Geobacter metallireducens GS-15: one gene and its partner. Each later gene encodes a partner of the first gene's protein in a complex. Links are inferred from orthologs where the notes say so. Each region holds a gene or a part of one and is shown in the gene's direction. Other genes may lie near its edges.

The links.
Region 2: the proteins of GMET_RS09895 (region 1) and smc are in contact, whole or in part, in a crystal structure (PDB 3ZGX), measured with the Bacillus subtilis proteins. The link is inferred for Geobacter metallireducens GS-15 from one-to-one orthologs.

What each region holds. Positions count from the first base shown.
Region 1 is NC_007517.1:2,177,013-2,193,337, reverse strand. The notes cover bases 7,336-10,331. They hold GMET_RS09895 (segregation and condensation protein A), read left to right. Parts: upstream 7,336-8,431; coding sequence 8,432-9,232; downstream 9,233-10,331. Other genes in these bases: amrB (AmmeMemoRadiSam system protein B), read left to right, coding at 9,874-10,331; scpB (SMC-Scp complex subunit ScpB), read left to right, coding at 9,219-9,806; trpS (tryptophan--tRNA ligase), read left to right, coding at 7,449-8,435; GMET_RS09905 (site-2 protease family protein), read left to right, coding at 7,336-7,417. Outside these bases: GMET_RS09920 (tetratricopeptide repeat protein), read right to left, coding at 1-2,725; GMET_RS09915 (hypothetical protein), read right to left, coding at 2,809-3,609; GMET_RS09910 (bifunctional glycoside hydrolase 114/ polysaccharide deacetylase family protein), read right to left, coding at 3,683-6,355; more of GMET_RS09905, read left to right, coding at 6,737-7,335; more of amrB, read left to right, coding at 10,332-10,677; GMET_RS09880 (hypothetical protein), read right to left, coding at 10,727-10,936; GMET_RS09875 (chorismate mutase), read right to left, coding at 10,936-11,232; nadB (L-aspartate oxidase), read right to left, coding at 11,245-12,840; GMET_RS09865 (lytic transglycosylase domain-containing protein), read left to right, coding at 13,046-13,657; pgsA (CDP-diacylglycerol--glycerol-3-phosphate 3-phosphatidyltransferase), read left to right, coding at 13,670-14,263; GMET_RS18360 (hypothetical protein), read right to left, coding at 14,278-14,466; GMET_RS18805 (hypothetical protein), read left to right, coding at 14,704-15,006; preprotein translocase subunit SecG, read right to left, coding at 15,489-15,884; tpiA (triose-phosphate isomerase), read right to left, coding at 15,969-16,325. UniProt on the Bacillus subtilis protein: Participates in chromosomal partition during cell division. May act via the formation of a condensin-like complex containing Smc and ScpB that pull DNA away from mid-cell into both cell halves.
Region 2 is NC_007517.1:1,292,168-1,306,130, forward strand. What follows is about bases 7,237-11,341. They hold smc (chromosome segregation protein SMC), read left to right. Parts: upstream 7,237-7,610; coding sequence 7,611-11,141; downstream 11,142-11,341. Other genes in these bases: GMET_RS05880 (AsmA family protein), read right to left, coding at 7,237-7,458; GMET_RS05890 (roadblock/LC7 domain-containing protein), read left to right, coding at 11,155-11,341. In the rest of the region: diadenylate cyclase CdaA, read left to right, coding at 1-380; GMET_RS05860 (C40 family peptidase), read left to right, coding at 480-1,505; GMET_RS05865 ((deoxy)nucleoside triphosphate pyrophosphohydrolase), read left to right, coding at 1,577-1,990; GMET_RS05870 (B12-binding domain-containing radical SAM protein), read left to right, coding at 1,968-3,659; GMET_RS05875 (hypothetical protein), read right to left, coding at 3,697-4,134; more of GMET_RS05880, read right to left, coding at 4,219-7,236; more of GMET_RS05890, read left to right, coding at 11,342-11,514; signal recognition particle-docking protein FtsY, read left to right, coding at 11,516-12,571; GMET_RS05900 (cell division protein ZapB), read left to right, coding at 12,628-12,804; GMET_RS05905 (cell division protein ZapA), read left to right, coding at 12,804-13,094; GMET_RS05910 (5-formyltetrahydrofolate cyclo-ligase), read left to right, coding at 13,452-13,963. UniProt on the Bacillus subtilis protein: Required for chromosome condensation and partitioning.

The sequences.
Region 1 (16,325 bases):
TCAGGTCAAGGCGGCTGTTGATATCGCTTGTTCCAAATGAGCCTTTTTCCTGGGAAAAGGCCCCTTCCAGCTTATCCAGTCCCAACAACGGCCCCACCACGCCTACTTTGTAGTAAAACCCGGTGCCGCTGTTGCTGTTCCAGCTGACATCAAGAGCCCCGAACGTGCGCCAGTCGCGGGTATAGTTGTCCCGACCTTCCTCTCCGAACAGGATTCCCACCCCGGCCTGGGCGAATGATTCCGGCACAAAATAGGCCGAACCGCTGGTCGCTCTCTGTTGCGCCGGTATCAGCAGGAGGGTTCGGCCAACGGGATCGGGGCCGCGATTGAAGCTGTGGTAGCCGCTGAAGAGACGCAGCGTAGTATCGGGACCGGTAAAGATAATGCGGTGGGTCAGTTCTGCCTCGAAGGAACCGCCGTCACCCAGCCGGCGCCACTGCTGGTCACGCAGGATGCTTCCGCTGAGGCGCAGCAGCAGCGTGTCGCGAGGTGTAAGGCCTTGCTGCAGTCCCAGGCGGATTTCGTCTTTCATCCCGCCAATCTTGAGGCCAAGGCTCTCATCGCTTTCTGCGCCGCTCAGCAGGGCCATTTCCAGTGTTGCTCTGCCGGTCAGTTTCCAGTTCCCCAAAAGGCCGGTCTGGGGATGGGTGTAAAGGGCATCGCGCACACCGGCGTAGAGTTCGGCGCTCCCCCCCGGGTGACGCATGATGGCGCCCACGCGTGCCGTCCGGATGCCGGCAGGGTAGATGCCGACCACATCCATGTCCCGGTGGCGGATATCGCTGTTTCCCGCCTCAACCTTCAGTGAAAACCGGGGCGTCAAGGCGGTCGTTACCGAGAGCAGCTGTTCCAGGAAGCCCACACCCTCCCGGTCTAACAGCGAGAGCCGATAGCGGAAGCCGCCGCTCCTGCTGCCAAACAGATCACGAACCTGATTGTCGAGCAGGTAGTCTCGGTCATTGACCTGGAACCGGTCAAAGGCGATGGATTCGGCCAGCGGTGTCTGGCCGCTCCGTACCGTGGCCTCGATTGCATCACGGTAGGGGAGCCGCTCCAAATCCTCCTGAAGCAGACGGGCCATGGCGGGCCGGTCATTGTTCTCAAGGGCAAGTGTCAGTTCAACCCAGCGCGGCCGCCTGGTCATGCGGGCATACTCGCGCCAGAACCACAGCCTGGCCAGGTCGTTGCGCTGGCTTGATAACGCCCAGGCTGCCACTAACTCGCGGCTTACATCGTCCTGGCGACCGGCGGTAATCTCCTTCATCAGACCGTCGACACCGTCTCCCGGTTTCAGCAGCATCGCCACTCGCGCATAATCCCTGACCAAAGTCTCTCTTTCCCCGCCGTTGCCGGCCGGTGCCGACTTCATCCTTCTGCGGCTGAGGGCGAGTGCATTCAGTCGTTCAAGGAAAGCAGCCTCCACCCAACCGGCCTGCTCCATGGTGTCGGCATAGGCCGCCAACCAGGCGGGATCACTGCGCTTTTGGCTGTATCTGGCCTGGAAGTAAGGGAGAGCCTTATGATATTCCCCGAGATAAGCAAGCGCTGCTCCGAATGGTTCGTAGAGTGAAGGCATCGTATTCTCGCGGCCTTTCCAGGCAATGAGCAGCTCCCGCAACTCCTCCCTCCGGTCGAGGTCCAGCAGCAGCCAGACATATTCGGCTGCCAGTTCACTATCGGTAGGTGCACGCCTGAGGGCTTCGCGATAGCACCTGATGCTTTCACCGGTCGCACCTGTACCGCGATGAACCTGGGAGACTAGGCTCCAGAAATAGGCATCCTGCTCCTGCGGTTTCAGATTACCTTCACGCTCCTGCCGGGTCAGCATGTCGGCCGTGGTACGGTAGTCTTTCATAGCAATGCCCAACTCCAGGGCTGATTTGAGAAAATCGGACCGCCTGAAGCGTTGCCAGCCATCCATAGAGAGTCGGTAGGCGGCCTTAGGGTCGTTGTCCCTGCCGAGCAGGATCAGGCGCTGGTAGTCTTCTTCCCGTGCCTTGCCACTCTCCAATAGTTTCCGCGAAGCCAGCTCGACGGCCTGCATGTCCTGAAGCGACCAGGCAAGATCGTCGAAGCTTTGCCAGTAGGCTGTGGCCGAGGCCGGGATAATCTGTCTCCCGCGGTCAAGAATAGCGTAGGCACCTTTGACGTCGCCGGTCCCGAAAGTAAGCGCGGAAGCCCTGAGGATTCCTTCTTCGGTCAGGCCGAAGGCGTTCATCTGTTCCAAAAGCGCATCAACGGCCTGCTTTGGACGGCCAACAGCTTCGTACAGCCTGGAAAGCTGCTCCAGGACCTCTTTGCGGTACGGACCGCCACGGTGACGCTCGAGCAGATCTATGGCATTCTCCGGCAATCCCAGTGCCTCGCACACGGAAGCATACTCGACAAGAGTCTCCCGGGTTTTCCCCGGGCCACGTTGTTCAAGCAACTGCTTGAGATAACGGTTATGCCGTGTGGCTCTCGCCAGACGCAGGGCGTTCTCGGCTGCATCCTTCTGCCCCACAGAGTTTAGGTGCATCCAGTGTTCGAGGGCTGCAAGACTGTTGCCCGACCATTCGCCGCTCTGGGCAGCCCTGCGGCGCCAGTCGATGTCGTTGGGGTGTATGGCTACGGCCCGTTCAGCCAGAAGGAAGGCTTCGTGGGGGTTGCTGTTCGCCAGAAAGACATCGTAGCCAAGGCTGTACAGCTCGGCATTGAAAGGGGTGGAGGGGCCTAGCGGTGGCATGCCCTGGTCGGCGTGGCACAGGGAGGGAGCACTCGACTGTGTGACTGCCAACATAATGGCTGCTGTTATGACAATCAGTATCTTCATGATGGATCCGCCGGTTTGTGGTCCGGCGCCATTCCAAGCGCCTTTCTGACGAAGTACTGAGCCCGTTGCGGTTGGTTGGCCGCGAGGCTCACCCTGGTCAGGAATATGAGGGTGGATCTGTCACCGGACAGGCCGTCCAGGTGCTGTTCTCCGGCCCTGAGGGCCTCAAGGGGAAGGTTGCCGGCCTGGAGGGTGCGCACGCCTTTCATGAACAGTCCCCGGCGCTGTTGCACTGTGGCGGCCTTGTGCATGCCGCTGAAGCAGATTGCCGCTGCCGCGCGGTAGTCGCGCCGGGCAAGGGCGAGGGTGAAAGGATCCTGCCGCGGCTGACCGGCCGTTACGGCAGTGGCTTCCCGTGCTGCGATCTCTTTCTGGTATTTACCCCAGGCATCAAGGTCGCCAGCTTTACGGGCATCGGACGCCAGCTGCTGGAGGCGCCATAGCGATGGATTCGGGCCGGTCAGTTCCATGGCCGCAGACCGCACGCGCGGTTTCAGGCTCTGCCATTGCGGGGTGCCGATCCCTGCACCGAGGAGCATGTTCTGGAAGGTGTTGTAGCGCAGCTCTGCCACCGTGCGCTTCTGCTCCGTGGAAAGACCGGCGGGGAGCTGTTTGAGGGTTTCCAGAGTCTTTGGGTAATTGCCGGACCGGAACAGTGATTCTGCTACCTTGATGCGCAAGCCGGCGTCATTCGGGCGCACCCTCAGAATCTCCTCGCGGTAGCGGATAGTGGCGGCATCTTCCTTGCCATCTAGGCTCTTCAGCAGACTGCGCTCAGGAAAAAGCAACGCTAGCACGGCCACAAAGGTACAAAAGACACCCAGTACCGTCACCGGCTTTAAAAAACGTGCGCGCTCCAGGGGATGCGGGTTATTTACACGTGATCGCCAGGGCATGGCTTCCTTCCGTGAGAGTTACCGTTGTGTCGCCCTTGACCGAGTAAGGTGTGGCGTTATCTGCATGTATGGTGCAACCGTTGGTTCCGGTGAGCTTAACGGTGAAGGGAGTATACCCGGAGAGGGAGAACCGCATATTTTTACCGTTGCGGCTGAAATCGGTCAGCCTGGCTGCGGCGGATTCCACGGAAACTCCGGCCGACGGCGTAGCGGTGAGCCTTACCCGGGCCTCCCCTCCGGTGCCCATGTGCAGGTAGCGGCTGTCACCCAGGTCGCTGTATCCCGCCAGATTGGAATCATCATCCAGCAGGGGAAAGCCGGCACGGGACGGAATGCGCAGTTGGCGAAGGCTGCCTCCGTTGCGCACCAGCCACTCGTCGCCACTACGGGCGATTACGGTGCGGTTGAAGTCGAGTGCCTTTTCAAGGTATTCGGAGGTGAAAATTCCGAACAGGCGCTGGCCCATGGCCCAGTCGTAAACTTGGCGCAGGGCTGTCAGGGAGGCTTCCTTGCTGGCCGAATAGAAGTGGTAGTAGATGTTCACCGGCTTGAGCCGGCGCGGAGATTCGGTCAGGCTGAAAGTTTCCATGATGCGCCTGTACCCGTAATAATTCCTGATCCAGAGCTCGGTATAGACGTTCTCGTTCTGGTTGGGGGCAAAGACCTGAAACCATTTACCGCGGCTTATTCCCAGCGGGGCAACTGCCGTGAGGGTGCGGTTCGAGTTGGTAATGATGGTGTCGCCGCCATTGATATTAAGAAGCCCGCTTTCATAAGTCAGGCGCACGGCATCCTGAGAAGGGAGACAGTTGCCTGTCCACTGGAAAATGCGCACTTTCTTGCCGGTCGGCATCAGCCTTTCATTGATGTACTTTGTAGAGCCGCTGATTTCTGACTCAAGGTTGAATTTGTAGCCGGGGACATTCAGGGTATGCCATATTTCGGCTTCGAGCCCTGTGTCCTCCTGGTCCGGCTTCCAGCGGAAGGGGTGCGAAAAGGAGTGGCTGGCACCCTCGATCCATGGCAGTGCCAGAATACCGTGGGCGATCTCTTCATACTGGGCCGATTTCTGCGGGTAGAGGCCGTCAGGAGCCAGAATGCTCGTGATGAATGAAATTGTAGTCGGGATTCGGTACCGTTCTAGGATCTTGCTTCGCAACTCCTCGGCGGCCAGTTTTCCTCCGGGCCATTCGGCCTGGCTTGTAAATCCGTCGCCGTCCACATGAGACAGGAGGAGGCGAACCCCGTTTTCCGTGGTTGTGTCCGGCACCGGCATCAGCGGTAGTTTCAGTGCCTCGCCGAAAAAACGGAAGGGGTCAATTACCCATGCTGCTTGACTTTCCATGAGTTGGGTAACCACGTATGGGCCCGAGACATAACCACCCCAAGGGGTGATGACAACGGCATCGCTGGTGACGCCATTGGCCGTTGAAAGCTGCAACAGAACCCGGCCCTTGTTCGCCCTGATCGGCAGATAGGCATCAATGCGCGGCAGCGGTTGCTGCTCGAAGCCAACCATGTCATCCTTTGCCGTAACCTTGGCCGGCGGTTCAAGTCGGGTGTATGATTCCATTCCAAGTCCGAGTGAACTGGTAAGATCATTGTCGAGGTTCATGCCGAACCGTTCCAGAAAAACCAGTGGCAGACCTTGTTCAACACAGTTCAAGACCCACTGCTTGAGCCCCTGCTTTTCGCCTGAACTGGTGGAGTAGGGCCATATGACAGCGCCTGCGTAGCGTCCCCTCAGTACGCCCCCCGGCAACGGCTCTCTCATGTCATGCATCTCGACGGTGTAGCCGAGGTAGTTAAGCGGCATTACCACATAGCGCTGCAAGTTGGTGAAATAGAGATCGCCACCGGCACCCTCGCCGCCATCGTACAGACCGAGTACCGTGCGCGGCATAACCTCCACGCTCCCTATCCCCAGACCTGCCAGGTCCTTGTCGGTCACCCAGGGGGTAAAACCGAGGGATCTGATTTTATCAGCAGTCTCTCTCATCAGGGGACGGTTGCCAGGGTCAACATAGTCGATGGCGATCACGGGGACACCGGTTTCCCTGATAACATTCAGGCGGCTTGTCAGCCATGAGCGATCTTTGTCGTCAACTGCTCCGTACTTGCCACTAACGGTATTGAAATTCTGGAACAGGGATTCGGCTGCCACGGCATAGACCAGATCTTTGACGCGGTCGAATATCTCGAAGCCGCGATTCAGAATCAGGCGCGCTTCAGGGTGCCGTTGCCGAATGGCGCGCACGACAGACACTAGCCCCGCCTCCATGCGCGGATGAGCCTCAGTGGGGGCCGCTATCAGGTAGGAATCCAGGGTGTCCAGGAAAAAACCGCGATAGCCGGCCTGCCAGAGCGGTTCCACTACGTCATCCAGGAAGAATTGTTTCCACTCTTCGCTGGAAACATCCACGATTTTCGATTTCCATACCGGATTCTTGCCGATTATCCATCTATCCGGCATTTGCTTCGTGTAGGAGCGGGCCGTGTCCGCCTCTCCGACGCTGACGTAGGCAAAGAGTTCGCTCCGTCCGCTGCCATACTCGGACGGAGTAAGACCGCTGTCCGGATCAATAACCACAATATCAAAGGCGTGCAGATCGTTGACTGGCGGCTGTTTGCCATAATACAAGGCCACGCTTAAAGGAGGTGTCTCTCCCCAGACAACGCCTGGTAGCAATAGTATGATCAGCAGCAATATACGACGATAAAACTCCACCGCATTAACCTCATGATGTGAGTAAAGGAGCTGTGCTCGTAATTGTGGAACGAAGATGTAGAACAAACTTTGCAGTTATATATGATTAATTTAAAAATGACAACTTGATAGAATTTTATGCTTATGGCTGCAGAGCTGCCTCTGATGACCTCATCGGCTGAACTTGCCCAGTCTTTATATATTTTTCGCGGTCACTTTTCCTTTGGCAGGGACATAGTTGCCTTACCCTCCCGCAATTGACTTTCACTAGCCAATCTGCTAGAGATAAACGGCTTTTATGTATCCGGAGAATCCCGCCCAATGGAACAGTTTTTCCTCAAGTTTTCGATCATGCTTGTACCCGCCCTCATGGCGATCACCTGCCACGAGGTATCCCACGGCTTCGTGGCCGACCGCTTGGGCGACCGGACGGCACGCTTCATGGGACGGCTCACTCTCAACCCCCTCAAGCATCTGGACATCCTGGGCACCCTCATGATCTTTCTTGTCGGCATCGGATGGGCCAAGCCGGTGCCGGTCAATTTTCACAACCTGAGAAACCCCAAGCGGGACATGATCTGGGTCGCCGGTGCCGGCCCGGTGACAAATTTTGTTCTTGCTCTATTCTCGGCCCTGATTATGCGAGGGCTCGCTGCCCTAGGCGCAGGGTTTCCCGACGGTTCCCATGCTCTAACGTTTCTTGACCCGCTGATTCTGATGACGGCCTTTTCGGTCTACATCAACCTGCTTCTCTGCATCTTCAACCTGATCCCGGTTCCTCCTCTTGACGGCGGACGGGTGGCAGTGGGTTTGCTCCCCTATCGTCAGGCGGAGATGCTGGCGCGGGTGGAGCCCTACGGCATGATCATCATTATCCTGCTGGTCTTTTTTACCAATATCTTCAGCTCGGTCATCTCACCGATCCTCGATATGGGGATCCGTATTCTTGCCGGGCCTCAAAGCGGTCTGGTGTACAGCGTTACCCACTTTCTCATGAGATAAACGGCACAGCCGTCGATAAAAGGAGCAGACGATGAGCAACAAGCGGATAGTCAGCGGCATGAGGCCAACCGGAAAACTCCACCTTGGCCACTTCCACGGCGTGCTCGCCAACTGGCGGGAACTCCAGGAAGAGTATGAATGCTTCTTCTTCGCTGCCGACTGGCACTCCCTTACCACTGAATACGACAACACCGCAGGTATACGTCAGAACACCGACGAGATGATCCTCGACTGGCTTGCCTTCGGGGTCGATCCCGCCAAGTGCGTTATCTTCCGGCAGAGCCGCGTACCCCAGCACGCGGAACTGAACCTGATCCTTTCCATGATCACGCCGGTTTCATGGCTTGAGCGGAACCCCACCTACAAGGAGATGCAGGAGAATCTTTCCACCAAGGATCTCTCCACCTTCGGTTTTCTCGGCTATCCGGTCCTCATGGCGTCGGACATCATCGTCTACAAGGCATCCAAGGTTCCGGTGGGGCACGATCAGCTCCCCCACTTGGAGATTACCCGCGAGATCGCACGGCGCTTCAACTACCTCTACAACAGAGAGGTCTTCCCTGAGCCCGCGGCGCTCCTCACCGAGACGCCCAAGGTGCTGGGGCTCGACGGCCGCAAGATGAGCAAGTCCTACGGCAATGCCATTTTTCTCTCGGAGAGTGCCGAAGAAACCCGCAAGAAGGTGATGTCGATGGTTACCGATACTCAGCGGGTCCGGCGGAGCGATCCGGGGGAGCCCGACCGTTGTGTTGCCTTTTCCCTCAACAGCCTCTACCTCCCCGAAGAAAAGAAGGCAGACATCTACGCAGGGTGCCGCAGTGCCGCCATTGGTTGCGTTGAGTGCAAGAAGCTCCAGGCCGAGTACCTGGTCCAGACCCTTGCCCCCTACCGGGCACGCCGCGACGAACTCACCGAAAAGCCGGGGCTCGTGGCCGAAATCCTTGCCGAAGGGGAGGCCCGTGCCGCAACCGAGGCCGCGCGAACCATGGCCGAGGTGCGGGACGCCCTCAATCTATGAGCAACGGCGGGAATCTTGACCTCTACCAGGATGAGGAGAGCCCCTCCTATACGGTGAAGCTCGAGGTCTTCGAGGGGCCCCTCGACCTCCTGCTCCACCTCATCAGGAAGAATGAGGTGGACATCTATGATATTCCCCTCTCAACAATCACGAAAGAGTACCTTGAGTACATCAAGATGATGAAGGAGCTCAACCTGGAGATTGCCGGCGAGTTCCTCGTCATGGCATCAACTCTCATCCAGATCAAGTCGAAGACGCTTCTCCCGACGCCGGTCGATGAAGATGCCCCGGAAGAAGAGGAGGAAGACCCGCGGGCCGAGCTGGTACGGCGTCTTCTCGAATACCAGAAGTACAAGGAAGCGGCAGTATCTCTGACCGGGCGGGATCTGCTCGGCCGGGATACCTACGCCCGAAGCTTTATCTCCCCCGAGCTGGCGGAGATGCTGCCCGAGGAGGAACCGGTCGAGGTGGAACTGTTCGAGCTGATAGAGGCATTCCGGAAGGTTCTCGACCGGGTTTCCGAGGAGAGCTTCCACGAGGTGGGGGCCGAGTCGATCACCATCGCCGAGCGGATCAACGAGATCCTCTCACTCCTGGAGGGGAAGGAATCGCTTCTCTTCGACGAGCTTTTTCCCGAACACTTCAACAGAGATTTCCTCATTGCCACGTTCCTGGCCGTGCTTGAACTCTGCAAGCTCAAGATGGTGAAGGTGGTCCAGGCAAACCGCTATGGCTCCATCTGGATACAGCCTGCGGTCATGGATGGGGAGGGGAGTCTCGTCGATGCCGAATCTTAAGTCCATTGTCGAAAGCCTCCTGTTCGTTGCCGATGCCCCGATGACCTTCGACCGTCTCTGCTCCTTCCTTGATGAGTTTGACCGGGGAGATATTCGGGAGGCACTGGGCGCGCTTCAGGAGGAGTACGGACAGGAAGGGAGGGGAGTTGTGCTGGTTGAGGTGGCTTCCGGTTACCAGTTCCGCACCCCCGTAGAAAATGCCGACTACCTTCGGCGCCTCACAAAAACCAGGCCAGTCAAATTCAGCCAGTCCGCCCTTGAAACCCTTGCCATCATCGCCTACCGCCAACCGGTGACCCGTGCCGAAATCGAGTATCTGCGCGGAGTCGATTGCGGCGGCGTCCTGAAGACCATCCTGGAAAAGAAACTCATCAAGATTCTCGGGAAGAAAGACATTCCGGGAAAACCGCTCATTTACGGTACCACGCGGGAGTTCCTTGAACTCTTCAGCCTCAAAGACCTCAGGAGCCTGCCAACCCTCAAGGAAATTCGCGACCTGTCGGAAACTGCTTCCTACGAACAACAGGAGGAACTCCCGCTGGAGCAGCCCGAGGATGACAGGGAGCTTTTGTAAGGCACTGTCGTCTGAGTGAATCTCTGCTATAGTTAGTGCTGATGGTTTGTCGAACGAGGGGGTGCGGATGACACGCCAACCCGCAGTTGCCGGACAGTTCTACACCGATGAGCCGAAACGGTTGCGGGGGGATCTCCAGCGGATGATCCCTGCCGAGACCATGAAGCAGCGAGTTAAGGGTATCGTGGCCCCCCACGCAGGCTATGTTTATTCCGGTCACGTTGCAGGTGCCGTGTACGGCGCCATCGAGATACCGTCGACCGTTGTCATCCTCGGCCCCAATCACCACGGTTTCGGGGCCGCCGCAGCCCTGTATCCCGAAGGAGAATGGCTCACGCCCCTTGGCTCCGTCCCCATTGACGTTCGCCTCTCTCAGCTTGTGCAGAAGCATGTCCCGCTCGTGGAGCCAGAGATGTCGGCCCACCGGTTCGAACACTCCCTCGAAGTTCAGGTGCCTTTTCTCCAGTATTGTCGCGCTGACGTTTCTATTGTGCCGATCTGCCTCGGATTCGGTGATTATGAGCGGTGCAGGCTTCTGGGGGAGGGGATTGCAAGGGCGATCAGGGAGTTCGGCGAAGATGTCCTCATCGTGGCGAGTTCTGACATGACCCACTATGAGTCAGCTGACGCCGCCCGGGCAAAGGACGAGCAAGCTATTGCCGAGGTACTGGCGCTGAATCCGGAGGGACTGGTGCAGATCTGTCGTCGCAAAAACATCACCATGTGCGGGGTTATTCCCGCAACGGTCATGCTGGTGACAGCCAAGGCTTTGGGGGCTAGCAAGGCAGAATTGATCAGTTACGCAACAAGCGGAGATGTAACGGGGGACAACCGGCAGGTGGTTGCTTATGCTGCAATGGCGGTGTATTAGGGGGTGGGCTTGAAAACAAAGCTCTTTCCTGTCCCCGGCCCCATTTTTATCACTCTTCCTTCTCTATTCTCACGACCTGGAGTACGCCGGGCATCCGCTCCAGTTCGGCTGAGTCGAGGGAGTCGGTGTCGCCGATGACGCCGATGATGGTCCGGTTGGCTCCCGTCGACTGGTGAATGTCAAAATTCCGGGAAATCAGGTATTCCTTTATCTCCACAAGTGCCTCTTCAGTGGCACTTTTCTTCATGATGATGAGCATTACGACTCCTCCTTGCCGGTGGTTTCTTCCGGGTGGGTCATGATCCGCTCCAGCCGGCGCGATTCGTCGATCACACGCTCGAAGAGACGCACGATTGCCCCGTCATCGAGGGGCCCCGGGTTGTCCGCCTTCATTCTCTCGAAGATAAGTTTTTCACGCTTGGGGTCGTAGACTGGAAGCCCGCGCTCCTTCTTGATCAAGCCGATTTCCAGCGCCAGGGAAGCCCGCCGGTTGAAGATCCGGAGAAGCTCGCTGTCCATCCGGTCAATTTCCTGCCTCAGTTCGTCTATCGTCATGCAAGAGGTTCCTCAGAACTGTTTTTTCAAAAAAGTATCTTTCTTCCAGTGCACGTCGTCACGTTCCAGATAATCGATGGTGTAGTGGAGGCCGCGGGATTCCTTCCGTTGCAGGGCGCATTTGACGATCAGTTCCGCCACCGTGGCGATGTTTCGCAGCTCAATAAGGTCAGAGGTGATGGTGAAATCCCAGTAGTAGTCATCAATTTCTTCCTGGATCAAGCGGATGCGGTGCTGTGCACGCTCGAGACGCTTGTCCGAACGGACAATTCCCACGTAATTCCACATAAACCGCCGAATTTCGTCCCAGTTTTGGGAGACGACGACCATTTCGTCACTGTCGGTGGCAGTTCCCGCATCCCACTCGGGGATTTCCGGAAACTCGAAATGGTTCTGTTGCAGTTCCTCAATCGCCCGTTTGTAGGCACGTCCCGCTAAGACTGCCGCTTCAAGGAGGGAGTTGCTTGCCAGGCGATTTGCGCCGTGGAGACCGGTGAAAGCTACCTCACCGATAGCATAGAGACGGCTTAGGTCAGTTTCACCGTTCATGTCCACCGCCACACCGCCGCAAAGGTAGTGGGCCGCAGGAACCACAGGCAGCGGTTCTTTAGTCATGTCCAATCCGAATTCCAGACATGTCTGGTAGATATTGGGGAAGCGGGTGCGGACGTATTCCGGGTCTTTGTGGGTGATATCCAGGTAGACACAGTCGTCGCCATGGGTCTTCATCTCATTGTCGATGGCCCTCGCCACGATGTCACGGGGGGCCAGATCCTTCAGCTTGTGGTATTTCTCCATGAACGCAGTTCCGTCACGGCGGCGCAGGATGGCTCCCTCGCCCCGTACCGCTTCGGAAATGAGAAAAGATTTTGCATGGGGATGGTAGAGGGTGGTGGGATGAAATTGCATGAATTCCATGTTGGCGACGGTAGCGCCGGCCCGGTACGCCATGGCTACGCCGTCGCCGGTGGCCACGTCGGGGTTGCAGGTGTAGAGGTAGACCTTGCCGGCGCCTCCGGTAGCGAGAAGGGTGATTTTTGCCCTGAAGGTCTTCACGCTGTTGGTAGCGATGTCCAGAACATGAGCGCCGAGGCAACGGTCCGGCTTGACTCGCTTGTGGGTCACCTTTGACATGGTGATCAAATCAATGGCAATGTGATGCTCGTAGAGCTGTATGTTGGGGTTATCGCGGACCGCCGCCACCAGTGCCCGCTCAATTTCGCGGCCCGTGACATCGTCAGCGTGGAGGATGCGTCGCTGGCTGTGCCCACCCTCGCGGGTCAGGTCAAATGCCTCGCCACTGCGGGTAAACTGGACCCCCCACTCGATGAGGTTGCGGATGACCTTGGGGCCTTCTTCGACCACCATCCGCACCACATCTTCATGGCAGATGCCTGCGCCAGCCACAAGAGTATCCTCTACATGGGCATCAAAGGTGTCTTCCTGGGAAAAGACCGTGGCGATGCCCCCCTGCGCATAGTTGGTGGCGGATTCCGTCACTTCGCGTTTGGTGACGATGGCCACGGTGCCGTGTCGTGCTGCCTGGAGAGCAAAGGTGAGCCCGGCGATACCGCTGCCGATAACAAGAAAATCAGTCGCTAATTTCATGGGGCTTCTCCTTCATTATTGGGTAAAGGATGTGTAAGTATTTATGAAGAATGCCGATTATTCTCCTGCCTCCCCCCTTTGTCAAGGTATTTAAGGATGGTTACGACCTTTGAGATGACCGTTGGGGTTGCATTGCCTTCTGAGTTGGTCTATATTTTGAATGGCTTTCGGCAGGGACGCCGATCAGCGCTGTTTGGGAGGAAACATGCCGAAAGTTGCCAGTATTCTGGCTCTTGCCCTCTTGCTCCTGGGGGGAGTGGGGTACTTTGACGCCAACGCAGACATTTACCGGTACGAAGATGAAGAGGGGGTCGTTCATTTTACCGACGCCCCCACCGATAAACGGTTCAAGATTTTCATGAGGGATATCAAGCGGGACCGGAAGCTTCGCACCACGTTTAAGCTTGCACGCTTTACCCGTGACCCTGCCGAATTCGAGCCGATCATCACCCAGTGCGCCCAGGAATTCGGCGTTGACAGATCGCTGGTGAAGGCTGTAATCCATGCCGAATCGGGATACAACCCCAATGCCGTCTCCCCCAAGGGGGCAAGTGGGCTCATGCAGCTCATGCCCAAGACGGCCCGGGATCTGAAAGTGGCTAACAGCCTCGACCCGCGGGAGAACATTCGCGGTGGTGTCCGCTACCTTCGCTTCCTGCTCGATACGTTCCGGGGTGATGAGAGCTTGGCCCTGGCAGCCTATAATGCCGGACTTTCACGGGTAGCCCAGTATAACGGCATTCCCCCTTATCAGGAAACGCGCACCTATGTCGACAGGGTGCTTACTTACAGAAAATCCTACCAGACCACCAATTGAGAATCAGCGTACATGCCTGACACTAACGCCAAGACCATCTGGAATATCCCGAACATTCTCACTCTCCTGCGAATCGCTCTGATACCCGTTTTGGCGGTGCTTCTTCTGTCACCGTCCCGGGAAGCGGGATTCTGGGCCGCTGCCGTGTTCGCCGTCGCCTCAACCACCGACTGGCTTGACGGCTATCTAGCCCGCAGGATGGGTATCGTTACTGTCTTCGGCAAGTTCCTTGACCCCATTGCAGACAAGCTCATGGTGATGGCGGCACTCATCATGATCCTCCCCTACAATCGGGTTCCTGCCTGGATGGTTCTTGTAATCCTCGGCCGCGAGATCATCATTACGGGGCTGCGGGGGATCGCCTCCAGCGAGGGGATTGTCATATCCGCCAGCGATCTGGGAAAGTTCAAGACCATCTTCCAGATGGTGGCTATCATCGGGCTGCTTCTCCACTATGACTACCACTGGTTTTTCGGGGTCGACAACCCCTATCTCATCGTCAACATGCACAATGCAGGGATGTTCTATCTCTGGATCGCCACAATTATGACTGTCTGGTCCGGAGCCGACTACCTTGCCAAGTTCATGAGGGTAATAGCCCGCTGACCATTTCCTAGGTCTTATTTCTCTTCCAGTGCCATAGGCTCACAGACATTGTCCCCTGAATTTGCTTTGGACCCGCAGATAAAGCAGACGACGGTCGGGTTTGAAGTGAGATGGCTAACTTCTTTCATCATTCCCTTGCTCTTGAGAACACAGAGATGTCCTTGGTGCTTTTCGCCGCAACTGCATGTCATCTGTTCAGCCATGGATCGCCTCCCGGTAACGATGGATTTGGTACGGATAAATTCTGAGGCTATTGTCGCCGTAAAATATACAGTATGTCAAGCTGTCGGCGGTCACCTCCGATATCAATTTAACGTTGACACCGATAGTGAAAGAAGGTATAAAGCAAATTCTCTTTCACAACAGGGCGGCGTCGCCAAGTGGTAAGGCAAAGGTCTGCAAAACCTTTATTCACCGGTTCAAATCCGGTCGCCGCCTCCATGGAAATCAAGGGGTTAGCCAATATGGTTAACCCCTTTTTCTTTGTCATCAACCTCTTTTTGCGGAACCTTTTGAAGAGCGTTCTGCACTTTCTGTCTCGTTGCACAACAATTATCATTAAATTTCAGTTTGTATCTCCGACTCTTTTCCTTGACCGGCAGCAGTATATTCCTGTTGAGTCCTGGGGGAACACTTGGGGAGTGTTCCTCAATGAAGAGTTGAGCAAGGGGCTTAGGATGAGGGCGGGGAGGGCTGACGTCGTGATTCACTGCTTCAGCTTGATCCTTCCGTTTCTTGGGTGAGTCCTCTGCGAGGGGGTCTGGGGTTTGGTCAGGAGCAAGGAGGCCAGACCGGAGAAGGGAGGAGGTGACAGTATACTTTTGGTACCGACCTGAGGCTAACCCTTGGGCTTGCTTCCTGTCAGCGGTCTTCAGGGGGGGGCTTTACTGGCTCGACCCTCTCACCATGCAGGGAGCGGAGGTCTGGGGGGATCCATTGCAGGTGGTAATACCTACTGTTTCGTGTGAAGAGTTGTATGCTGGACATGAAAAAACCTGTCTCTCCTACAGTTCTAAAACTGTAGGAGAGACAGGTTCTCTCTGGTTTATTCAAGCCAAGGGCTTGATATCATTTAATTGGTGCCGAAGGCGAGACTCGAACTCGCACGAGCTATTGCCCGCCACCCCCTCAAGATGGTGTGTCTACCAATTCCACCACTTCGGCAAGGAAAAACTTTATATCATTGTCTGCTCTTAAAGGTCAATACTTTTTTGCGGCCTTTTATCTATTTTGTCTGAGGGGCCGACTCAGAGGAACGCTGAGATGGTTGCGGTGTCGGTGTCGATTGGACTGGCGCCTGCGGGGTGCCAGTCGGTTGCGTGGTAGGCGGTGCTGCTGTCTTCCGGGGTGAGGGGGCAACCGTTCCTTTTGGCATAATTGAAGAGGTTTCTGACTGTCCAGACAGGTAGGCAAGTGTAAGAGAAGTGAGCATGAAGATGATGGCTGCACCGGTCGTAAGCTTGCTCAGAAACGTGGTGCCTCCACCCGCGCCGAATACAGATTGGCTTCCCCCTGCACCAAAAGATGCCCCCATCTCTGCGCCTTTGCCCGATTGCAGCAGGACGATTGCGATAAGTGCGATGCATACCAGAATGTGAAGAATCGTGAGTAGAATAGTCATAAGACGTAACTCCAATGAATGTAGCAACTTAAAACTAATAGCACATCATTCAGGAAATGCCAATAGAGAATCAACCGTGGCGTTTTACGCTTTATAGTTGACGATTGCTCCAAATGAGTCTGCCTTGAGGCTCGCTCCACCCACCAAAGCGCCGTCGATGTCAGGTTGATTCATGAGCCCTCTGACATTTTCCGGTTTTACGCTTCCGCCATAGAGTATACGAATAGTTTCGGCTATCTGGACGGTAAACAGCTCGCCCACGACCTTGCGGATGAATGCATGCGCTATCTGTGCCTGCTCATCAGTGGCGGTTTTACCGGTACCTATGGCCCAGACCGGTTCGTACGCAATTACGATTTTGGCAAGATCGCCCCTTGCGAGTCCGGCCAAACCATTCTCGATCTGGGTCCTGAGCACCTCAAAGGTTTTGTCTGCTTCACG
Region 2 (13,963 bases), 880 kb from region 1 along the record:
GGAGCAATACTTTGGCTATCACGGAGAGTGACTTGAACCTTCCACTCGGGGTTGTGGTCACCAGCGTGAATCCGTCGGTGGTAAAAGTGAGCATCAGCAAGAAGATAAAGAAGGCTCTCCAGGTCCGGCCTGTACTGAAGGGGACCCCCTCAGGGCGTCAACGGCTGCAACGGGTGCGTGTTGAGCCTCAGGAGGTGGTTGTGGAGGGGCCGGAACATGTGCTGGCGGGCCTCGATACCCTCAATACCGAAGTAATTAACCTGGAGGGAATCCGCCAGAGCACCGTTGTGGAGTCAAGGCTCGTCTCGCCGTCGCCGCAGCTTAGGATCCTGAATGACGAGCCCGTCAGGGTGAGGATCGTGACCACGGGAAGACGCTGATGTTGGCCGGGGGGGGAATAAAGGTTGACAGATGAGAGATGGTTTGTTATAAAAAGCTCGTTTTCGTTTCAATTTAATAAAACAAATGAAGGAGGGGATATGAGCCTGCGATTGCGACTTACAGCGCTTTCCGTAATCCTCTTAGCCTTTCCCGCCCTGTCCCACGCCGCAAAAACCCACAAGATCAGAAAAAGCGAAACCGTTTACTCTATCGCGAAGAAGTACCACGTTAGTGCGAAAGATCTAAAATCGGCCAACAACCTCACTAATGCCCGGATAAAGCCGGGAACAGTGCTTGTCATCCCGTCTCGCGCCGCAGCAGAGTCAAGCGCGGACTCTTCCACCCCTGCCAGCTATAAGGTGAAAAAAGGTGATACCCTGGCAAAGGTTGCGCGGAAGACCGGCGTTTCCGTGGCTGAGTTGCGACGTTTGAACGGCATAGGGAAGGGCAGACTCAAGCCCGGTCGTCTCCTTGCACTCCAGGCAGTGGAATCCAATGAAACGGTTACCGCGAAGCTTTCCCTGAAAAAGCCCCTGAAACACCTTGATATCTACGATGAAAAAGAATACGAGCAGAGTCTGAGCGAGTTGGTGGAGTTGGACCCGAACCGTCCAGCTGACTTCACGAAGAGCGTGAAACTCGATGTCGATGGTGTCTCTGAACTCAAAAAAACTGCCTACAGCTTCATCGGCACCAAGTATCGTTTCGGCGGCACCACCCGTCGGGGGCTCGACTGTTCCAGTTTTGTCCAGCACGTCTTCCGCGAGCTCGACGTAACTCTTCCCCGCACGGCCCGGGAACAGTTCCATGTGGGAAATTCGGTTGCTCCCGGCGACCTGCAGAAGGGTGACCTCCTCTTCTTCCAGACCTATGCGCGTTTCCCGTCCCATGTTGGCATCTATCTCGGCAACAACAAGATGATTCACGCCTCGTCGCGAGACCGTCGGGTCGTTATTTCCTCTGTTGATACTCCCTACTACCGTTCCCGTTTCCTTGGTGCGAAGCGGATTGCCGAGGTTAATCCCGATATCCTGAAACTCGATGACCTGATTTCCGGTGTTGAGGAAGAAGGGCTCGAGGAAATTTTGACGAATGACACCCTTGGGGTCAGTCTTTTGAAATAGGGTTTTCGCCCTGCGTCGTTTGCGCACGAAAAAATCCGGCTCTTGCGGCCGGATTTTTTTTTGAGGTGTCCATGCTTCCTCTTATCGTGACAGCCGCCGTTATCGAGCATGAAGGCAAGATCCTTTTAACCAGGAGAAAGCCCGATGCTCCCTATCCGCTGCTCTGGGAGTTCCCCGGTGGCAAGCTGGAGCCCGAGGAACACCCAGAAGCATGTATTGTTCGGGAGGTTCGCGAGGAACTGGCCATGGATGTTTCTGTCCACGGGATATATGATGTGGTCTATTACCGTTACCCGGAGCGACCAGTGCTGGTTTTGGCCTACCGGTGCGCCTGGACTGGCGGGGAATTGCGCGAACTGGACGTGGCCGACCACAGTTGGGTTGATCCCGCGGATATTCTCCGCTTCGATCTCCTTCCCGCCGACTACCCTCTGGCGAAGAAGATAGTTCACGAGTTCAGCGATGCGGATACTACTCGTCTCTAGGCCCCATCCAGAAGGGGCCCGTGACCCGTTCACCTCACTCCTGCCCACGGGGCTCGGCTACCTCAACGCTGTTCTGAGAGAAAATGGTTTTACGTCCTCCCTTGCCAACCTCTCTACTGCTTCCTGGCGCCAGGTGGAAGAACTGCTCCGACGGGAGCGTCCTGCCATCCTTGGTATCTCCGTTTTTACCCACAACCGTTTCGAATCCCTTCGACTTGCCGCCTTGGCGAAGAAAGTCGACCCCACCTGTCTAACAATCTTTGGCGGTCCCCATGCAACCCACGCTTTCGAGTCTATCCTGGTTAAGTATCGGGAGGTGGACGGGGTGATCCTCGGTGAGGGGGAGGAGACTTTTCTCGACCTCGCACGGGCTGTCGAGCGGGGCGATCGCAGTCTGACCGGCATAGTGGGACTGGCTTATCGCAAGGGCGCCAAGGTTCACTCCGTGAAGCGACCCCCTGTTGCGGATCTCGACGTGCTCCCGCTGCCGGCACTCCACATGAATGATGCCTGGGGATGCGACGTGCGCCGCCAGTTGGAATTCATCATCACCTCCCGCGGATGTCCCGCTGCCTGCCGCTTCTGTTCGTCGCCGCGTTTTTGGGGGAAGTCACTCCGTTTCCGCTCGCCACGAGCCATGGTCGATGAGATCCGCGCCATTCGCGACCGCTACGGCCTTATCTATTTTTCTCTCCGTGACGATACCTTTACTGTTCGCAAGGATCGGGTGATTGACTTTTGCCGGTTGCTTCTGGAGGAAAAGGTCCATATCCTCTGGAACTGCCAGTCGCGGGTGAACGCCGTGGACGAGGAGATGCTCATCTGGATGCGTAGGGCCGGGTGCGAATGCGTCCAGTACGGCGTCGAGTCGGGGTCGGAGAAAATACTCGCGTATCTCGGTAAGCAGATCACCCCCGAGCAGGTCCGAAGGGCCGCTAAGGCCACCCGGCGTGCCGGGATAAGCCTCTCCATTTACCTGATCTCCGGAGTGCCCGGGGAGACTGACGATGACCTGCAGGCGACCCTTACGCTCATCAGCAACATCCTCCCCCATGATGGCCATGTGGCCCCCTTGGCATACTACCCCGGGACGGCTCTCTTCGATGAAGCGGTGAGAGAGGGGCGGGTGGGCGCTGATCTCTTTGAAAGGGAGAGGGGAGCGGCCCTGTATGTGCGACGCGATCCGTTCGTTGCCCGCTCGATGGAGACGCTCTTGCGGGCATTGACCCGTGTCGAGAGGAAAGCCCGGTTTGGGCCGGCCGACTTCACTGCCCAGCGCGAGTTTCTTGGCTACTGCCACGGGACGAATCTTGGGCAGGGCGAGTGGCTTGAAGCCAAAGGAGATATAGGAAAGGCTGAGGCCCTGTATCGTGAGATCGTCGAGCGGCAGCCGGAAAATCCCTGGGGGTGGCTGGCCCTTGGAGGTCTCCATGGTTCACGGGGAGATGTGACGCGGGCAGGAAAGGCTTTTGAGCGGGCTATCTCACTTGTGCCCGCTCATGTTCCTGCTTACCTGGCACTTGGTGACCTGCGCCTTGAGGAGGGTGATCAAAGGGGAGCAAAGCAGCTATACGAGACGGCGAAAAGGCTCAATCCGCGGGATACCGATGTCGGGGAGCGTTTGCGTATGGTGGTGGCGGAGCGTGGTACGAAAAAAGGCGACACCTGAAGGATGTCGCCTTTTTTCGTTGCGGTTTTACCGGAAATTACTTGCCGGCAATCCGGACGCCAGGAGCGAAAATAATCTTTTCGAAGGTCCGGTTGAGGGTCTTGCTGTGGAAGTTGACCATCGGCGGAGAGTCGGGGAACTCGACTTCGTCGCCAACCTTGACCTTGGTTTGCATGACGGCAACCCAAAGTTTCTGGCCCTTTTCCTCTACCTCAAGATAGGTGTATCCGGCAGCGTCCATGGTGGAGACAACCTTTCCCTTATGGCCTGCACCGGCAGGTACTTCGACGGCCTTCAGGCCGGCGTGGGGGTTGGCGCCGCCGTGGACTGCATCACTGGGCATTTGGCCTTGGCCAGGCTGGGCGGGCATGCCGCTCTGCTGCGGTGCTGTAGTCTCAGGGGCTTTCGGCTTCTCCTTGCATCCGGCTGCGGCAAGTGATGCAACTGCAAGAGCGACCAATACTGTCTTTTTCACCTGTGTCCTCCTGTATGGTGTACGTTTCTCAACTGCTGAACAGTACCATAGGTCCCAAATATTTTACAACAGCAAAAAAACCCTTTATTTTCCGATGATGACTTCACCTGTGTCGGTAATGAGTTTGGCGGGAAGCTGGAATAACCGTTTAAAGATTCCGAGCACTCCCTTGGCCATGGACTTGACCGGCACGGCCTTTACGACAGGGTCGCTCCACTTTCCCTTGGCCTCGAAATAGGTGGAGATGAGGTGTTTGTCCTTGCCGGTAAGGATCCAGCCGACGATCGGTATCCGGTTTACCACCTTGTCGACGGTTTGGAGCGGCTGGACCCCCACGGTTGCGTCAATCTCCTCCTTGACGAGGTCAATGGAGCCCACAGCCGAAATATTCATGGCGTTGCTGTCGATGAAGAAGTCTTTTGAAGACACGATCCCATCCCTGAGAGAGAGGGTTGCGTCGATCCGGTTATAGGGCATGCCGTCGGCAACCATATCGGGGAGATGGAATGTGAAGAGTTGCGACACGTTCAGGAGGGAAAATATTTTGGAGAGCACTGAGTACCGCCGCAGTTTGCCGTTTTCGAGATGAAGCTTGACGCTGCCGAGGATGGTTCGCCTCAGTTCATCGGCGGTTTCTCCCTTGGCGGTGACGTCTGCATGAAGCGACAGGGAGCCGGTGATTATTTCATTGTGGAGTCTCAGGTTCAGCGCCTGGACCAAGTCTTCGGCGGAAATTTTATCAGCCTTGAGATTTGCCTGGTAGCGGGTTGGGCCGTTTGAGCCGAAGTCGGCCCTGAAAGTTCCCGCAACCTGGCCACCGAAGGCGCCGCATTCGAAGGGCTGGAGATAGAGGATCCGGTTGTCGAGCATGGCAACCGTATGGAGCTTCCTGAACCGAAATCCTTTGAATTTTCCCTCATCCGCAGTGACCGACGCCTTGATGGTGGCGGTGCCATTCTGGGCCGATGCTTTTGCGCTCCGTTCCAGACCACCAAGAAGGAGGACATCTTCGATATTCAGGAAGGGAGAGGTAACCGTCACGTCGACCCGTGGGCTTTGTAGCCGTTCCACTGTCCCCTTCAGATTCAGGGCAGAATCATTCACCGTGCCGGACAGTGACTTTACCTGGAGGGTGTCTTGGGCAAGGGTGACGGAACCTTGCACCTTCTTGATTTTTAGGCTCTTTCCCTCAGGGGCCTTTAGCCCCAGGTCGGCCACGTCGAGAGCGGGAGCGGAGAATTCGAGAGAGATGGCCGGGTTGTCAAAGTTGGACAGGGTTCCCGTGCCGACGAGGAGGGAGTTCCCCAGCATGGCTGAGAGCCGCGGTGTTTCCAGGTCGGTGCCCTTGAAGCGGATACCACCGTTGATGTTGCGGACGCGCTTGATGCCCCCTGGTGGTTGGAATGCCGCTCCGGCAAGAAGGACATCCCCTGTCCAGTTCAGTCCGCCAATGGTTTCCGCGCTCCCGTTGGCACGGGCCGCAACCTGTATCCTCCCCTGGGGTTGATAGGACTTCACCCGTGGGAGCAGGGGGGCAAGGGGCGCCATCTCGAACTGGTTCGTCCGTATGTCGATATGGTTGGGGACATCTTGCCCCGGCCGATACCGGGTCGACAGGACCAGCGAGAGGGGGGGGAGATTGTATTGGCAGGCAAAGGCGCTCATTCCTGGCTTTGAGAGGCTCATGCTGAAGGAAAGCTGGTTGGCCACTCCAGCCGGCTTGGCGATGACATTGGTTACGTTGTAGCCGGCATTTGCCAGATTCCACTGGCCGGACAGAGTATACGCGGACGTATACCCGGCACCGGTAATGGTTAATGGCGTGTGCCCCGAGAACGAAAGTCCTCCGCCCAGGTGTTTTCCCAAGAGCCAGGCAAGTTCCTGCTGTTGTGGGGTGAATGCTGCGTTGAACGGATAGGACGATGGTGTGTTGAGGGGGTAGTCGGCAATCATTCCGTTCATGGTGAATGGTGACGTACCAAACTTTCCCGACATGTTGCGCAGGATGAAGTTCTTGCCCGACAGCAACAGATCCCCTTTGATGCTGTTGAAGGAGGGGACGCCATTCCCCAGGTCCACGACACCCCCTTCCAGTGCCCGGGCCTTGATGGAGAGGATGTTGTAGTTCTGGTCCTTCTCCATGTGGAGGATCTGGCTCACCCTGCCATCGAGCCGTCCCTCGTCCAACCGGTACGTTCCTGCCTTGATGTACCGTTCGATGAACTGGGATGCATCGTCGGCGATGATGCCGAAGGGGATGTAGTAGAAGAACCTCTCCAGCTTGAAGGGATCGATGACGGCCCGGGCCACGATCCGCGGATCATTGGTGTTGATGTCCCTGATGGCGCAGTTCCCCTTGACCATGAGTCCGTCCATCCGGAAATCGACCGCGGAGACGTCAACCTGGTACCGATCCCGCTTCAACTTGTAGTTCAGTTGCAGGTCGCGAGGGGTGAGAACGGCGTGGAAGACCTTGGGATAGGAAAAGCGAAGCCCGGCGACGTGGACTGTCCCCTTTGAGGTGAAGTCTGCCGCCGTCCCATGGATGGATGCCTTGACATCGAAGAGCCCCGCTAGGGGATCGAAGGGGACGAAGCGGCCATAGTAGGGCCAGTAATGGGCAGCGGAAAGATTCCTGGCCTCGACCTTCGCATCGATGCGCGTTTCCGTCATCGGATGCCCCTCTCGCGGAAGATCTGCCAAGCCGCGGGCGAAAAGCGTCCCGGTGGTCGCTCCCTGTGCCAGGGTGGTTGCTATGGTGAATTCTGTCTCTTTGCCGCGGACGATCCGGTCCAGTTCCAGAGCGGTCTTTTCCAGCCTGGTCACAACTCCATTGGCGGTTGCCGCTTGGTCGGTGAAGGTAATCTTCCCGTCGTGGATACTGATCCCTCTCATCCGGAGGGGAGGAGCCCCTTTTTTTTCTTCCAGCAGGTCGCTGATGTTGAAGGTGCCGTCCCTATTGCGGATTATCTGGATGGTCGGCCGTTCCGCCATGAGCTTTCCGACGACGACTTTCCCTTCAAGGAGTGGCAGGAGCGCAAGACGGAAGCTGACGCGGTCTGCTGTGGCGAACGTTGTCAGGCCGTCCCGTTCCTTGATGACAACCTTGGTAAAGCTGAAGGCAGGGGTAAAGCGGAACGTTACTTCCCCCTTCTCGTACGTGACCTGGCGGTTAAGGCTCTTCTGGACTTCGGCAAGGATCTGGTCCTTGTAGGTGTCGAGTTCATGGAAGTGCGCCAGGAAAAAGATCGCGACCCCGCCGGCAAGGATGCCCAGGATGAGCAGTATGGAGATGAGGAGGGTCTTTGCGCCGCGGGAGATCATGGGAAGTGGACCTTTCGTTTAGTCTGGGCCGCTGGAGAGTATACTCTCCGGCGGCCCGGGGAGGCAACCATCTTCGTGTCATGGGGGAAGGTCGGACACGGTGCTGGTCTGGTTGCATTGACACCCTCCTCTCTGATAGTATGACACGATTTATGAAAATTAAACGCCTCGACATATCCGGCTTCAAATCGTTCGTGGACAAGGTCTCCCTCGACTTCCAGCAGGGGATAACCAGCATCGTTGGCCCCAACGGTTGCGGCAAGTCCAATGTGGTGGATGCCATTCGCTGGGTCATGGGGGAGCAGTCGGCCAAGAACCTCCGTGGCAAATCCATGGAGGATATCATCTTCGGCGGGAGCGAATCCCGCAAACCCCTCGGCATGGCCGAGGTTTCCATGGCTTTCTCCACCGAAGACGGGAGGGTGCCGGCGAAATACCTGAACTACAGCGAAATCCAGGTGACGCGCCGCCTCTACCGCGACGGTGAGAGCGACTACTTCCTCAACAAGACTCCCTGCCGGCTCATGGATATCACCGAGCTCTTCATGGATACCGGTGTCGGTGCCCGGGCCTACTCCATCATCGAGCAGGGGAAGATCGGGATGATCCTCCACTCCAAGCCCGAGGAGAGGCGATTCCTCATCGAAGAGGCGGCCGGAGTCACCAAGTTCAAGGCCAAGAAGCAGGTGGCCCTGAAAAAGATCGATCTCACCCGTCAGAATCTCCTGCGTATCGGCGACATTCTGGCCGAGATCCGGCGGCAGCTCAACTCGCTCCAACGCCAAGTCAAGAAGGCCGAGCGGTTCCGGGAGTACCGGGAGGAACTCCGGGAGATCGAGGTGGCTGCCACGGTCAGGCGCTTCATAGCTCTCGATGCTGCCAAGGAGCAGGTGGAGGAGGCGCTTCGCCAGAGCGTTTCCCGGGCCTCCACCCTGACGGCGGACCTGGAGCAGCGCGAACTGGGGCTCGACGAACGGCGCTTAGCCTTGGTGGAGCGGGAACGGTCCCTGGCCTCAGCTCAGGAAGTGGTTTTTTCCCTCAAGGGGGAGATTCAGGGGCACGAGAGCAGGATCGAGTTCCAGCGCAAGGAACTCGGGGGGCTTGAACGGCAGGAAGAACGGCTTGTGGGAGAGCTTGAGGGGTTGGAGGGCCAGCTTGCAGCGGCTGGTGAAGAACTTGCCCGCCTCGTGGAGCAGAGCGGCACCTATGCTGTCGAGGCGGCGGGAGAAGAAGACACCCTCGCCACCCGTGAGAAAGAACTGGAAGAGATGGCTGCTGCCGAACGGGAGCTCTCCACCGACCTTGAGGAGGTGCGGCGGGAGCTTTTTTCCCTCCTGGCCGAGGTGGCCCAGCTCAACAACCAGCGCACCGCCGCTACTCGGCGCCTGGAAGGGCTTGCCGAACGGGTCGAGCGGAACCGTCGCGAGGGGCTCCTCCTCAATGAGCGGCTCGTGGAATCGTCGGGTCGGGCCACTGAACTCGAGAAGGCCGTTGCAGGACTGGGCGACCAGAAGACTGAGCTTCAGGAGCGCCTGCCGTTGCTCACCCGCCGGGAAACGGAGTTGCGGGAACGACTCGCCGACCTTGACCGGGAGATCGCTTCCCGGCGCGATGAACTGAGCAGGAAATCATCACGCCTCCACTCGCTTCAGGAACTGGAGGCCCAGTTTGCCGGCTACGGCCAGGGGGTCAGGAATCTCCTGCTGGCAGATACGTTCAGGGGGCGCTTCGCCGGCGTCATCGCTGATTTCGTTGAAACCGAGCCCGAGTTCGAGACCGCCCTTGAGGCGGTGCTGGCCGAGCGGCTCCAGTACGTGGTCTGTCCCCAGGAGTCTGATGCCTTCGAGGCGCTCGCGTACCTCTCCGAGAGCGGCGGTGGACGCTGTTCCCTGGTTGCGGGAATCCCCTCCATGCCGGGCAGTGACGCCGCGCCTGACGGAGCGGTACCGATCCTTTCCCACGTCACCATTGCCGAAGGACGAAACCCCGTTGTGGAGCATATCCTGGCGGGCACCTATCTGGTGGGGGACCTTGCGACGGCCTGTTCCCTTTCGCGGCTTCACCCCCACAGTACCTTCGTTACCCTTCGTGGTGACGTTGCTTTTGGCGGCGGGATTGTGAGCGGCGGGTCGACGGAAGCTGCAGGTCCGGGGCTGGTCCACAAGAAACGGGAGATTCGGGAGCTTACCGGCGAGGTGGAGCGTCTCACTGCCGTGCTGGATGATCTCGATGCTACGCGGGGCCGGACACAGCAGGAACGGGCCGGCACCGAGGAGGAGGTGCGGGAGGTGCGCCAGAGCCTCCACCAGACCGATATCCAGCTCGTCAACGCCGAGAAGGATCTCATCCGGGCAAAGGAGGAAGTCCAGCGCGTCGAGGAGCGGCTTGCCGTCACCGGCATGGAGGACGACCAGCTCCGGGAGGAGCGTGAGACCCTTGAAGGTGAGATCGTGGATGCCGATACGCGGAAAGCCGTTCGCGAAGAGAAAAAAGGAACTCTTGAGGCAGAGCTTGAGCGGCTCCAGGAAACCCTCACGGTCAGGAAGCGCGAGATTGACGCAGCCCGTGAGGCGGTCACCACCCTCAAGGTCAGGGGAGCCCAGCTTCGGGAGAAAAAGGAGGCGGCCAGCCGCGCCCTGAAGCGGACCGAAGAACTCCTGTCAGACCTTCAGGCGCGGATTACCCGACATCGGGAAGAGCGGGAGCGGTGCGCTCAGGAGCGGGAGCGGTTGGTTGCTTCTCTTGCCGGCGGTGATGGCGAGCTGAAATCCCTCTTGGCGCGCCACGCCGAAGCAGAAGGTGCCAGCGCGACCTTCAAGCGCGAGTTCGACGGCCAGGCCGAGGCGGTCCGGGTCGAGGAAGGTGCTCTCCGGGAACTCCGTGTCCTTGCCGAGCAGGCGAAAAATGCCGTTGCCACCGATAGACTCAGGCAGTCGGAGCTTACCCTGGAACTCAACCATCTCGTCACATCACTCATGGAGAAGTACCGGCTTGAGATGCTGCCCCTCCTCCCGAAGTATGCCGACACCCCCTTCGACGAGGAAACGGCATCCCAGCGCCAGGAAGAGCTCTCGCGTCTCATCGACGAGATGGGGGAGGTGAACCTAACCGCCATCGAGGAGTACCGGGAACTGGACGAGCGTTTCACTTTCCTGTCGGGCCAGAAGGCCGACTTGGAGGAGTCGCTCCATTCGCTCCAGCAGGCGATCCAGCGGATCAACCGTACCACGCGCAAGCGGTTCCTCGAAACTTTCAATCTTGTGAATGAGAAATTTCAGGAAGTGTTTCCGCGCCTCTTTTGTGGCGGTCGTGCTGAACTCAAGCTTACCAACGAAGAGGACCTTCTGGAGACCGGCATCGATATCATCGTCCAGCCTCCCGGAAAGAAACTCCAGAACGTGACCCTCCTCTCAGGGGGGGAAAAGGCCTTGACCGCCGTGGCGCTCATCTTTTCCATCTTCCTCATCAAGCCGTCACCCTTTTGTCTGCTCGACGAGGTTGATGCTCCCCTCGATGATGCCAATATCGGGCGCTTCAACGACATGGTGCGGGAAATGAGCGAGATTTCCCAGTTCATCATCATCACCCACAACAAGGCGACCATGGCGGTTGCCGACACCCTCTACGGCGTCACCATGGAGGAGCCGGGGGTGTCCAAGATCGTTTCTGTCAAACTGAATTAGAGGAGGTCGACCGGTGTCGTTCAAAGCGATCCTGACCCAGCTGGTGCAGTCCGTTCCCGGAGCCACCGGCGCGATCATTGCCGACTGGGAGGGGGAGACGGTGGATCATGTCGCCCTCAGGGACGACTATGAGTTGAAAATCACCGCGGCCCATCTGGGAATCATTCTGACCCGGATGAAAGAGCTTCAGGGTCGGCTTTCTGCCGATCCCGTCCGTGAGGCGGTTATCACGCTGGCTGACCAGCGCGTGATCCTTGGCCCCATTGGAGACGACTATTTGTTGGTATTGACCCTCGACAGGGAAGCCATCGCCGGGTGGGCAATGGTCAAATTCGAGCACGTGCAGGCTATTTTGCTCAAGGAGATTTACTGATATGGCGGAGGAAAAAAAGGGCTTCATCAAGGGGTTGTGGAACAAGATTGCCGGTGCCGAGGGGGCAGAGGAAAACCCGATTCCCGAGCAGAGGACCGAAGTGGCTGAACATCCTGTTCAGGCCGAGGAGCCGGAGGAGCGCAAGCCGGGGTTGTTCGAGCGCTTGCGCCAAGGGCTCAGCAAGACCCGCGACAGCCTCGTGGGGCGGATCGACCGGCTTGTTCTCGGCAAAAAGGAGATCGATGCTGACACTCTGGAGGAACTCGAAGAGATTCTCATCACCGCCGACATCGGTGTCCAGACCACGGTGGAACTTATCCGGATACTGGAAGAGCGGCTCTCTCGCAATGAATTGAATGATGGTGCGGCTCTTCGTCAGACCCTCAAGGATGAGATTCTCAAACGGTTGAGCCGGGATGTGAGACCCCTCGCCGTTGATTCCGCCTCCCCCTTCGTCATCATGGTCATTGGTGTCAACGGCGTTGGCAAGACGACCACCATTGGCAAACTCGCCGCCCGGTTCTCGCGGGAAGGGAAAAAAGTAGTACTCGCGGCCGGCGATACGTTCCGGGCCGCTGCGGCCGAGCAGCTCGAGATCTGGGGCGAGCGGACCGGGTGCGACGTGGTTCGCCATAAGGAAGGAGCCGATCCCTCCGCCGTGGTCTTTGACGGCATCAAAGCTGCCGTGGCCCGCAAGGCGGACGTCCTCATCGTTGATACGGCAGGGCGGCTCCATACCAAGGTAAACCTCATGGAAGAGCTCAAGAAGGTCCGTCGCATCATGGACCGCGAGATTCCCGGCGCCCCCCACGAAACGCTCTTGGTCCTCGATGCCGCCACTGGCCAGAACGCCCTTTCACAGGCCAAGCTCTTCAAAGAGGCTGCCGAGGTGACCGGCATCGCCCTTACCAAGCTGGATGGCACGGCCAAGGGAGGGATCGTTGCAGCCATTTGCAATGAGTTCCGAATTCCGGTCCGCTATATCGGTGTCGGGGAAGGTGTCGACGACCTTCGGGACTTCGATCCGGCCGAGTTCGTGGATGCACTCTTCCAATAATTGCCTTGACTTCACGGGGGCTCTGCAATAGTATTTTAGGCCAAAAAAGGTATCCCATGGACACAGAACTGTTCACCGATCTCGAACGGCGCGTTGAGACTCTCGTAGAACGATACACCGCCCTTAAGCGGGAGAATGACGTCCTTCGCGAGGAAAACGGTCGGCTCCTGCAGGAGCGGGATGCCGTCAAGTCAAGAATAGACGGTGTTCTGAGGAAGCTCGAAGGGATTTGATGTCCGTGAAGGCTTCGCACCGCATCAGCGTGCTCGGCAAGGAGATTACCGTTAAGAGCTCGGCTTCCTCCGAGCATGTGCGTGAAGTGGAGGCACTCGTTAATCGCAAGCTGGCCGAAGCTCAGGCGTCGGTGCCGGTAGTCGGCGATCCCCAGGTACCAATAATTCTTGCACTAATGAATCTGGCTGAATCATGCCTCTCTCTTTCACGGGAACTTGAGGAAAAGGGACAGGCCGATAAGGAAGTCATGAGTCGGTTGGTCAAACGTATCGACAGCGCTCTTCCCTGAAAGTATAGGCGGTTGTAAGTGGTTTCGCGGTCTCCCCTGGGGAGATTTCATCATAAAGCAGCACGGTTTGGTCTGGAAAGTTCGATCAGTTACGACAGAAATGGCTTTGATGCTGTTTTAAGGCACTATCTGTTTCACTGATAGCAGGCTGCAGAAGTTCATCTGATGCCGAAAGGGTAAGCACGATTGACGTAATGCCGTAACCACACGCCATATTCGATTTACTCTAAAGCATACGCCCCCTCTGTTGCTGGTTGAGCTTTCCTCCCCCCGTCCTCCTGCCGGAGACCCGATTCCGGGACGACTTCCGTCCCACAAAGCTTCTTTTTTATTCAACACAGCTGTTTATAAGGTTCCATGCCCAAGAGAAAGCTTCGGCAATGCATGCTCGATAAACGGCGCACCTTGGCCGCCGAAGAACGGCGCTATTCTGGGCGTCTTATCCAGCAGGCATTTGTTGCGCTTCCTGAGTTTGCTGAGGCCCGCATTGTTGCTCTCTATTCACCTATCGGAGGAGAGGTGGAGACGGGCGAGGTGATGGAGGCCGCCCTTAAGGAAGGAAAGATCGTGATCTTTCCGGTGGTCTGTGGGGATTGCCTCCGCTTTGTCAAGGTTTCAGACCCAAGCGAGATGACCAAGGGAGCGTTCGGGATTGCCGAGCCGTGCCTTACCGGCGAAGCCTACCCCCCGGATGCTGCTGACCTTGTTGTCGTCCCCGGTGTCGCGTTCGATCGCGCCGGAAAACGAATAGGTTTCGGGAAGGGCTACTACGACAGGGCGCTCCATCATCTTGAAGGGAGCGGGAAGCTTGTCGCCTTTTGTTATGACTTCCAGCTTGTGGACGAGATTGTCGCGGAATCCCATGACGT